3 regions of the uncultured Zoogloea sp. genome follow, and region 3 is predicted to be linked to each of the others. Evidence: riboswitches for the same ligand, from Rfam matches in the RefSeq annotation. Region 3 holds a riboswitch; each other region holds the start of a gene.

Region 1 (3,268 bases), on a different contig from region 3:
GAACGCCGCCGATCCAGTCCAGCAGCCCGGCCTGATCGGCGTGGGCCGACAGCCCGCCCACCGTGTAGATGCGCGCCCGCACCGGCACCGGCTCGCCAAAGATATGCACCAGCCGGGCGCCATCCACCAGCCTCCGACCGAGCGTGCCGGCCGCCTGGAAGCCGGCGATCAGCACGCTGCATTCGCTGCGCGGCAGGTTCTCCCGCAGGTGGTATTTGATCCTCCCAGCCTCGCACATGCCACTGGCCGAGATGATGATCGCCCCGCTGCGCACGTCGTTGAGCGCCCGGGAGGCTTCAACGTCGGCCACGAACTCCAGCTTCAGCTTGTTCGGGTGGGCCTTCAGCCACTCAAGCAGATCCCGCGTCTCGCTGTCGAGGAGCGCCGGGTGAGCCAGGGTGATGCGTGTCGCCTCGTTAGCCATGGGCGAATCCACGAACACCTTGAGCGGCTCCAGCCTTCCCTGCCGCACCAGGTCGGCCAGGATGTAGATGATCTCCTGGGTGCGCCCCACCGCGAAGGACGGGATCACCAGGTTGCCGTGGCAGGCCCGGGTGCGGCCGATGGCGGCGATGATCTCCTCCTCGGTCTCGGGCAGGGGGCGGTGCAGGCGGTCGCCGTAGGTGGATTCGATGAGCAGCAGGTCGGCCGACGGGATGATCGTCTCCGGGTCGTTCAGCACCGGCCGGTCGCGCATCCCGATGTCACCGGAGAACACCAGCCGGCGCGGCCGCCCCTCGCCCGCGGCGGTTACCTCCAGCCACGCCGAACCCAGGATGTGCCCCGCATCATGAAAGCGCACCGCGATGCCCGGCGCCGGCTCGATGGTCCTGCCGTAGGGCGCCGGCTGCAGCAGGCCGAGGGTGGTCTGGGCCTGGGCCACGGTGTAGAGCGGCGCTGCCACGCCCCGCTCGCTCCCGCCCCGGCGGTGCTGGTGGCGCAGCTGCCACTCGGATTCCTTCTCCTGGATGTGGGCGCTGTCGGGCAGGAGCACCGCCAGCAGGTCGATGGTGGCGGGCGTGGCGTAGATCGGGCCGCGGAAGCCCAGCACCGCCAGCCGCGGCAGCAAGCCGGAGTGGTCGATGTGGGCGTGGGTCAGCAGCACGAAGTCGATGTCCCGCACGTCAAAGCCGAAATCCAGCGCCCGGAGGTTCTTGGCCCGGGCCTCGCGCCCGCCCTGGAACATCCCGCAATCGACCAGGAAGCGCACATCGCCGGCTTCCACCAGGGTGCACGAACCGGTCACTTCGCCGGCCGCGCCAAAGAAACGGACTCGCATTTTCGCAGCACCTCCTTGACGAATCGAGCATAAACCCGGCCAAGACGGATTGCAATGGCGCGCACTTCGCCGACCTCGCCCCATGCCGCGGACCCGCTGCCGTGGCGGACTAGATATGGGCCTCGACAACCCCCGACAGCCCTACCCGCAGTGCCCCGGCTTGACACGCCGGATACCACCCCCCTACCATCCGCCTCGTCATTGGTTCCCCGCAAGGGGATGAAAAGGGAAGCTGGTGCGAGGCCGTCGCCTCAAATCCAGCACTGCCCCCGCAACTGTAATCGGCGAGTTTCGTGCCCCCCACTGCCACTGGATGCGCTCCGGGAAGGCTGGCACGAGGCGACGACCCGAGAGTCAGGAGACCTGCCATGGCCCATTCCTTCAGTGCTTTTGGGGCGGGGTGTCCCTGAAACGAGGTGTCTTCCTGTCGCCACCGTGCGCCAGCGCCGATTGCAGGGCTTCCGCCCGCGCGTTGGCGCCGGGCGCGGTTCCAGGTCCTCGATTCTCCGCCCCCCAATTCGGAGAATCGCCTTGCTCGCCACCGTTCAGACACCATCCGCATCCGCCAGCGCGTCGGCCATCGCCGCCCTGCAGGTGATCCGCCGCAACGGCGCCGTCGTCGCCTTCAACGCAGACAAGATCGCCATCGCCATGAGCAAGGCCTTCTTGGCCGTGGAGGGCAGCGCCAGCGGCGGCTCGGCCCGGGTCCGGGAGATCGTCGCGCGGCTCACCGACACCGTGCTGCGCGCCCTCACCCGCCGCCTGCCCGATGGCGGCACGGTGTCCATCGAAGACATCCAGGATCAGGTGGAGCTGGCCCTGATGCGCTCCGGCGAACACGACGTGGCCCGGGCCTACGTGCTCTACCGCGAACGCCGCGCCGCCGAACGGGCTGCCGGCATGGCATCCGCGGGCACGCCGACCCTCCACGTGCTGGCCGACGGACGTCGCATTCCCCTCGACACCGACGCCCTGCTCCGCCACTGCGAGGCCGCCTGCGCCGGCCTGGGCAACGAGGTGTCGGCCCACGCCGTGCTCGATCTGGCCCTCCGTAACCTCTACGACGGCGTCCCGCTGGCCGACGTGGACCAGGCGCTGATCCTCGCCGCGCGCAGCCTGATTGAGCGGGAGCCAGCCTACAACCGGGTCACCGCGCAACTGCTCCTCGCCAGCCTCGCCCGGGAAGTCCTCGGCCAGCCGGTGAGCCTGGCCGACCTGCCCGGCCACTACGCCGAGGCCCTGCCGGCCTTCATCCGCACCGGCATCAATGCCGAACTCCTCGACCCGCGCCTCGCCGAATTCGACCTGGGCCGCCTTGGCGCCGCCCTGGTGCCCGAGCGCGACCGGCAGTTTGGCTACCTGGGCCTGCAGACCCTCTACGATCGCTACTTCCTTCACATCGACGGGCGGCGCATCGAGCTGCCGCAGCTCTTCTTCATGCGCGTGGCGATGGGGCTCGCGGTGGGCGAGATTGACCGGGAGGCCCGCGCCATCGAGTTCTACAACCTGATCTCGTCCTTCGATTTCATGTGCTCGACGCCGACCCTGTTCAACAGCGGCACCCGCCACTCGCAGCTGTCGTCCTGCTACCTCACCACGGTATCGGATGACCTGGAAGGCATCTACCAGGCGGTCAAGGAGAACGCCCTGCTGCAGAAGTACGCCGGCGGCCTGGGCAACGACTGGACCCCGGTGCGCGCCCTGGGCAGCCGCATCAAAGGCACCAACGGCCAGAGCCAGGGGGTGATTCCCTTCCTCAAGGTGGTGAATGACACCGCAGTGGCGGTCAATCAGGGCGGCAAGCGCAAGGGCGCGGTGTGCGCCTATCTCGAAACCTGGCACCTGGACATCGAGGAGTTCCTCGACCTGCGCAAGAACACTGGCGACGAGCGCCGCCGCACCCACGACATGAACACCGCCAACTGGATTCCCGACCTGTTCATGAAGCGGGTGATGGACAACGCCGACTGGACGCTGTTCTCGCCGTCG
Region 2 (3,268 bases), on a different contig from region 3:
CGCTGCAGGCCTCTTTGCCGGCGCTGAAATGGAACACCGGACGCCCGTCGGCCATTGCCAGCCGGGCGCTGCGGGGTTTCTCCACGCAAGCCTGGGCGGCGACGGCCGGGCTGATGCGGATGGCGTCCGGCTGCAGTGGTTCGAGGTGTGCCAGCCGCTCCTCGGTCGTCAGCTTGGGGAAGGGCACGTAGAGCATCACGATGCCCGACACGAACCAGCCGAGGATCAGCACCCCAGTGACGATGCCGAGCCAGCGGTGGGCGAGGTGAAGCAGGCGGAGAAGGCGGTGTTTCATCAGGGCTTGGGGCGTGAGGGCCGGGGAGTGTAAGTGGATTCGGCGGTGACTGCGTCTGTTTCGGGCGCGCAGCACGCGGCTGTGCGCCCGGGTGGATCAGCAGGGGATAGGGTTCGGGCTGGCCCGGGTACGTGGCGTGGTCGGGCTGGGTGCGGCAGGCGAGACCAGCACCGTCAGCCGTGGTGGCTCGAAACGCTGCAACTTGCGCAGGCCGAGCCTGGCCACGATCCGCCGGGCGGCCGGGTGGCCTTCGATGCACAGCACCCGCTCCAGGCCGTTGCCCTCCGCCCAGGCGACTACCGCTTCAAACAGCCGGGTGGCCAGACCCGCCCCGCGCCAGGGTGCGAGCACGCTGAAGCCCAGCTCGCCGCTGTTTCCGGCGACGCCCAGATGCGCCAGGGCGAGGGGTGGATGCTCCGCCGGGCCGATTGCCAGCACGAGGTCGCGGGCAAAATCGACGCGCGCCACATAGGCCCGGATGCTGGTGTCAGACTGGGGCGCGTTGAAGCGGCTGACCCTTTCGGCCGGGTTGAGGGCGAGGAGGTGGGCGAGCACCCGCAGGCGGGCGTCGCCCCCCAGACGCAGGGAGGTGGACTGGGGGTTCATCCCGCGCTCCCGGACTGATGGGCTGCGCCGACCGGCGTGGGGCGGCCCGCTTCGTCGATGGCCACGAAGACGAACGATGCCCGCGTGCACAGCCGCGACCCGGCCTGCCGGGGTGTCTCGGCGGTCATGGTCACCTCCACGCAGAGTGAGGTGCGTCCCACCGAGCTGACCCGGGCGCGGGTCTCGACGATGTCGCCCACCCGGGCCGGGGCGACGAAGTCGAGGGTCTCGCTGGAAGCCATCACCACCGGCTTGCGGGCCCGGCGGGTGGCGGCGACCAGCGCAGCCTTGCCCAGCCAGTCGAGGGCCTGCCCACCGTGGAGGATGCCCCGGTGATTGACCTGCCCGGGAAAGACGATCTCCACCACCCGCACCACGTCGGCGGGTACGGCGTCCAGGAGGGGGATGGATTCGGTGGATTCCGTCTCGTCGCCCACTGCCACCATCACAAAATGCCCGGTGAGGCAGAGGGTGCGTTCGCCGGTGAGCATGTCCTCGGCGCACAGGCGGGCTTCCACGTCCACCGAGCGGCGCCCGGTGCGGACGATCCGCCCGCTCACCTCGGCCAGATGGCCGGCGGGCACTGGTGAGCGGAAGTGGGTCTGGCTGAGGGCGGCGGTGACGACGGTGCGGCGTAGCCGGCGGCTGGCAAGGACGAAGGCGAACTTGTCCATCATCGCCAGCGCGGCGCCGCCGAAGAGGGTGCCATGGTGGTTCGACTGGCCGGGAAAGACCACGTCGACGAGGGAGAACAGCTCGCCCGGCGCGGGGGCTGGCAGCAGGCGGTCGAGGGGATCGCGCAGGTCGTCGGCGGTGGTGGGAAGGGGCTGGGCCGCGGTGGCCGGGGTGTGGGTGTGGGACATGGTGAGGCTCCTGGTCGGACTGTCCGCTACCCCGCGGACGGTCGATGGCAGATCCACCTGCCCGGTGGGGCAGATGGCGTGGCGCGGCAGGCCGGTCTCCGGGCTCGCAAGTCTTGACCCTTCGCCTTCCCGGACGTATCCAGTGGCGGGCGGCTTCGGGAGAAGCCAGCCGTGAAGGGTCCGCACTTGCCTACCGTTGCGGGGGCAGCCGGGGCTTGGCGGCGGACTGGCCGCCGCGTACCCCGTTCCCGTTTCACCCGGTTTCGCCGGAAGGGCGGAACCAGGCACCTGTCGCAGGGGGTGCAGCCGCCCGGGATCGGGCTTGGCGCCGGCTGCGCGGCGCCGGGCAGGCGCTGGCCGGGTCAATCCCAGGCTAGCGCGCCGCCCGTCTGGTACTCGGTGACGCGGGTTTCGAAGAAGTTCTTCTCCTTGCGCAGGTTGGCCTGCTCGTCGAGCCAGGGCAGCACGTTGGTGGCGCCGGGGAAGGGTTCGGCCAGCCCCACCTGACGGGCGCGGCGGTTGGCCATGAAGCGGAACTGATCCATGTGCAGCCCGGCGTTGTAGCCCAGGATGGGCGAACCCAGGATGTAGGCGGCGTAGTCGGCCTCGGCGGCCTCGGCTTCATCCCACAGGGTGCGCAGGACGGCGGGGTCGAGGCTGAGCCCTTCCTCCTTCAGCAGCTCGCGCACCACGCGGATGCCGAAGGCGCAGTGGAGCACCTCGTCACGCATGATGTACTGGAGCTGCTCGGCGGCGCCCTTCATCAGGCCCCGGCGCTGCAGGGCGAAGATGGGCGTGAAGCCGTTGTAGAACCAGCAGCCTTCGAAGATCGCCGCAAAGAAGAAGTAGGACAGGGCGAACTCGTGGAGGTTGGCCCGGTCACGCAGGTCGAAATCCGGGCGCATCACCCGTTCCAGGCGGCGGCTGGCGAGGGCGATCTTGCCGTGAATGGCCGGCACCACCCGGTAGCGGTTGTAGATCTCCTGCTGGTCGAGGCCGATGGTCTCGATGCAGTGCTGGTAGGTCCAGGTGTGCAGGGCTTCCTCGTACACCTGGCGGGCCTGGTAGATCTGCAGTTCGGGCGCCCTCATCTTCTCCATCACCGCCAGCCCGATGTTGCGCATGGCGAGGATGTCGGAGGTGGTGAGGTAGGCCAGCACGTTTTCGAAGACGTGGCGCTCGGCGTCGGTGAGCTTGTGGTGATAGTCGTGCACGTCCTGGGCCATGGAGATTTCGAGCGGCGTCCAGTGGTTGCGGTTGGCCTTGAGGAAGAACTCCCACGCCCAGGGGTATTTGAACGGGGCGAGCTGGTTGATGTCGGCCCGGCCGCCGACGATGCGCTTGTCGGCGGCGTTGATGGCAGCCCGGGCGTCGGTGGCCATGGCGGGCACCGGGGCCGGCGCGGGAATGTCCCAGTCGTTGAAGCGGGCGGTGCTCATTGGCAGGCCTCGCATTCCGGGTTGTCGATGGCGCAGAAGCGGGGGGCTTCGTCGGCGGGCGGGGT
Region 3 (3,268 bases):
ACGCCACCTGCAGGATGCGCGTGCCGATGCCGTCGAGCTGCGACACCACCTCGGTCACGGTGCGCTGACTCTCGCCCGCCTCGCTGGCGGTGGCCGTGGCGGTCGCCGCGGCTTCGTGCATCTGAGCGGTGATCGCCAGCATGTCGGCCTGGTTGCCGGTGAGGTTGTTGATCAGGTTGCCGGCGTTGAGCATGCCGGCGTTGCTCAGCAGCAGGGTCTTCATCTGGCCGCGCAGATGGGCCGCCATCGACGCCAGCAGGGTGTTGTGGGCGGTCATCGCCGCCTGCAGCCCGCCGTGCAGGCCGGAGCGCTGGCCGATGCGCGCGTAGCGCCCGTCCATCTGCGCCCGGAAGGCGCTTTCGGACTCGCGGAAATACGCCTCCAGCTGGTCGAGCAGATCGTTCATCGCCCACCCCAGCCGGCCGATCTCGTCCTGATCGCCGATGCCGGTGATGCGCGACGAGAAATCCCCCTCGCCGACCTTCCCGGCCAACGCCAGCAGCCCGTCCAGCGGCGCCAGCGCCTGCCGCAGCCGGCGCAGCCCCCAGGCGGCAAGCGCGACGCCCGCCACCAGCCACATCAGCATCAGCGGGTGCGATCCGCCGACGAAGAACCCCGTCACCAGCGCCGCCAGCAGCAGTGCCGCCTGGCCCCACAGGAGCAGCGCCAGCCTAGAGCGCAAGGACGAACTGTTCATAGCCCCTCCCGTTGAGCGCCTTCATCAGCACCGCGGTGCCCGCCTCGATGGCCCGCGCGGCCCCGGCCGCCGCTTCGGCAGTGGCCATCTCCCGGTACAGCGCGCTGGCTGCAGCCACCGCCTCGCGTTGCGGCTTGCGGCGCACCGAGGTGTAACCAACGATGCCGCGCTCCCCGTCCCGGTCCGGCGTCACGGTCGCCAGCACCCAGTAGAAGCTGCCGTCCCTGGCCATGTTCTTCACGTAGCCGATGAACTCCTGCCCCGCCGCGATGTGATCCCACAGCAGCTTGAACACCGCCCGCGGCATGTCCGGGTGGCGGATGATGTTGTGCTGGCTGCCCAGCAGCTCGGCCTCGGTGTAGCCCGATAGCGCGATGAAGATCCGGTTGGCGTAGAGAATCCGGCCCTTTGCGTCGGTCTTGGTGACGATGAAATCATCGTCACCCAGCGAACGCTCGACCGTCGTCGGCGAAACCCTCGGTTTCATGTTGTCCCTCTTCCTTCGTGCCCGCGCTGTCCGCGGTGTTTTGTCTGGTCGGGGTGATCGGACCTGTAATGCGTTGTCGGCACTGCCCGAACCGGGCTGAAGGCAGGATTCATAAAAAGCCGGCCCATCGGCACGAAGGCTTGCCGCGTCGTAGCACATGCGGTTAGACTCCGCCCCGTTACGGGTGCCGAGCCTGCGTCTGCAGGCAAGGTGAAACGGGAAGTCCGGTGACGTCGGGAGCACGCGCTCCCTGGCCATTCCGGCGCAGCCCCCGCTGCTGTAAGCCTGACGAATCTGCTCAACGCCACTGTGCTCGCGCACGGGAAGGTCGGCAGAAGAGGATGAAGGCGAGCCAGAAGACCGGCCTGTGACGTTTTGGTGTGGTATTGGCCCCGGGGTGTGGGCAGAGCCGACCGATGGGCTTGCCCGATCACTGTCCGTCCGTTCCCGTTCCATCCGCCTTTCCGGAACCACGTCCGCCATTGGTCTTCGCCTGCCCGGCCCGCTGGCCACCGGTCCGTCTTTTCGTCTTTCGCTGCTTCTGCGCGCCCCCTGATGCCTTGCCGCACTTCGTCCAATCGTCACGAAGGGAAGCAAGATGCACATCGAACCGGGGTACGTCGCCAGTGCCAAGATCCTCGCCGCCAACGCCGCCGCCGTCGCCCTGTTGGGCAGCCAGTCGGTCCACCTCCTCAAAGCGCCTCAGCTGATCGTCCGCAGCCTGATCGCAGCAGTCGCCTTCACCCTGTTCATGCAGGCCTTCCACCTGCCGGTGGGCCCGTCGGAGCTGCATTTCCTGGGCGCGATGCCGCTCTACCTGGCGCTCGGTTTCGTGCCGACGCTGTTCGGCTTCGCCCTCGGCCTGCTGGCCCAGGGGCTGATCTTCGCGCCGGCCGACCTGCTCCACCTGGGCGTGAATACCCTCTCGCTGGCCCTGCCGCTGGTGCTGGTGCATGCCACACTCGGCCAGCGCCTGCGCGCCGCCGACACGCGGCCCACCCTGCGCAGCATCCTCAAGCTCGACGCGGCCTTCTACGGCGGCGTCACCCTGATGATCGGCTTCTGGCTGGCCATCGGCGAGGTGGCCACACCGCTCAGCGCCTGGCTCTCCTTCGCCTCGTCCTACGCCGCCATCGTGGCCGTCGAGCCGATCCTCACGCTGCTGGCGGTGCATGCCATCGCCCGCAGCCAGCACAGCGCAGTGGTGCGGCTGTGCTTCCAGCCCCAGGCGGTCTGAGCCATGACCGGCAAGGTCTGGTTCGTGGGTGCCGGCCCCGGCGACCCTGAACTCCTCACCGTCAAGGGAAGGCGCCTGCTCGAAAGCGCCGGCGCGATCCTCTACGCCGGCTCGCTGGTGGATCAGGCGGCCACGCTGTTCGCCCCGCCGGGCTGCGAGATCCGCGACTCGAAGGACATGACCCTTGAGGAAATGACCGCCTGGCTCCTCGACCAGAGCGCCCGCCACGCCAGCGTGGTGCGCCTGCAGACCGGCGACCCCGGCCTGTACGGCGCACTGGTCGAGATGACCCGCCCGCTCACCGCCGCCGGCGTCGAGTGGGCGGTGGTGCCCGGCGTGTCGTCGGCCTTCGCGTCGGCCGCCGCCGCCGGCGAGACCCTGACCCTGCCGGAAGTCACCCAGACGGTGATCCTCACCCGCGTGGCCGGGCGCACGCCCATGCCGCCGGGCGAGGAGCTCGAAGCCCTCGCCGCCCACCGCAGCACCCTGTGCATCTTCCTGTCGATCACCCTGCTGCATGAGGTCCAGCGCGCCCTGCGCGCTGCCGGCTGGGCCGAGGACGCGCCGATCCTGGTCGTCCAGAAGGCCAGCTGGCCCGGCGACGAGAAGATCGTCCGCGGCACCCTCGCCGACATCAAGCAGCGCTGTCAGGCCGAGAAGATCGCCAGCCAGGCCATGATCATCGCCAGCCCCACCCTGGGCGCCGCCGACTGGCCGACCCTCGCCCGCTCCAAGCTCTACGACCCCGCCTTCGCACACCGTTTCCGCAAGGCAACGGCCCGCGCACCGGAGAACCCCGCATGAACGACACCGCCATCCTTCTGGTCGGCCACGGCTCCCGCAACCG

Evidence for each region. Region 3 has a riboswitch for cobalamin ahead of Q0672_RS05535 (energy-coupling factor ABC transporter permease). Riboswitches for the same ligand answer to the same signal wherever they lie in the genome.
Region 1: another riboswitch for cobalamin. It lies ahead of Q0672_RS07480 (ribonucleoside-diphosphate reductase subunit alpha); the one in region 3 lies ahead of Q0672_RS05535 (energy-coupling factor ABC transporter permease).
Region 2: another riboswitch for cobalamin. It lies ahead of Q0672_RS07470 (hotdog domain-containing protein); the one in region 3 lies ahead of Q0672_RS05535 (energy-coupling factor ABC transporter permease).

What each region holds. Positions count from the first base shown of each region.
Region 1 is NZ_CALAYQ010000055.1:8,870-12,137, reverse strand. It holds gene Q0672_RS07485 (MBL fold metallo-hydrolase) at 1-1,279, opposite strand, end outside; cobalamin riboswitch at 1,465-1,665, shown strand; gene Q0672_RS07480 (ribonucleoside-diphosphate reductase subunit alpha) at 1,811-3,268, shown strand, end outside.
Region 2 is NZ_CALAYQ010000055.1:4,357-7,624, forward strand. It holds gene Q0672_RS07460 (PepSY domain-containing protein) at 1-295, opposite strand, end outside; gene Q0672_RS07465 (GNAT family N-acetyltransferase) at 392-901, opposite strand; gene Q0672_RS07470 (hotdog domain-containing protein) at 898-1,764, opposite strand; cobalamin riboswitch at 1,836-2,064, opposite strand; gene Q0672_RS07475 (ribonucleotide-diphosphate reductase subunit beta) at 2,127-3,203, opposite strand; gene Q0672_RS07480 (ribonucleoside-diphosphate reductase subunit alpha) at 3,200-3,268, opposite strand, start outside.
Region 3 is NZ_CALAYQ010000038.1:80,672-83,939, forward strand. It holds gene Q0672_RS05525 (methyl-accepting chemotaxis protein) at 1-697, opposite strand, end outside; gene Q0672_RS05530 (PAS domain-containing protein) at 672-1,184, opposite strand; cobalamin riboswitch at 1,350-1,568, shown strand; gene Q0672_RS05535 (energy-coupling factor ABC transporter permease) at 1,783-2,421, shown strand; gene cobM (precorrin-4 C(11)-methyltransferase) at 2,425-3,225, shown strand; gene Q0672_RS05545 (sirohydrochlorin chelatase) at 3,222-3,268, shown strand, end outside.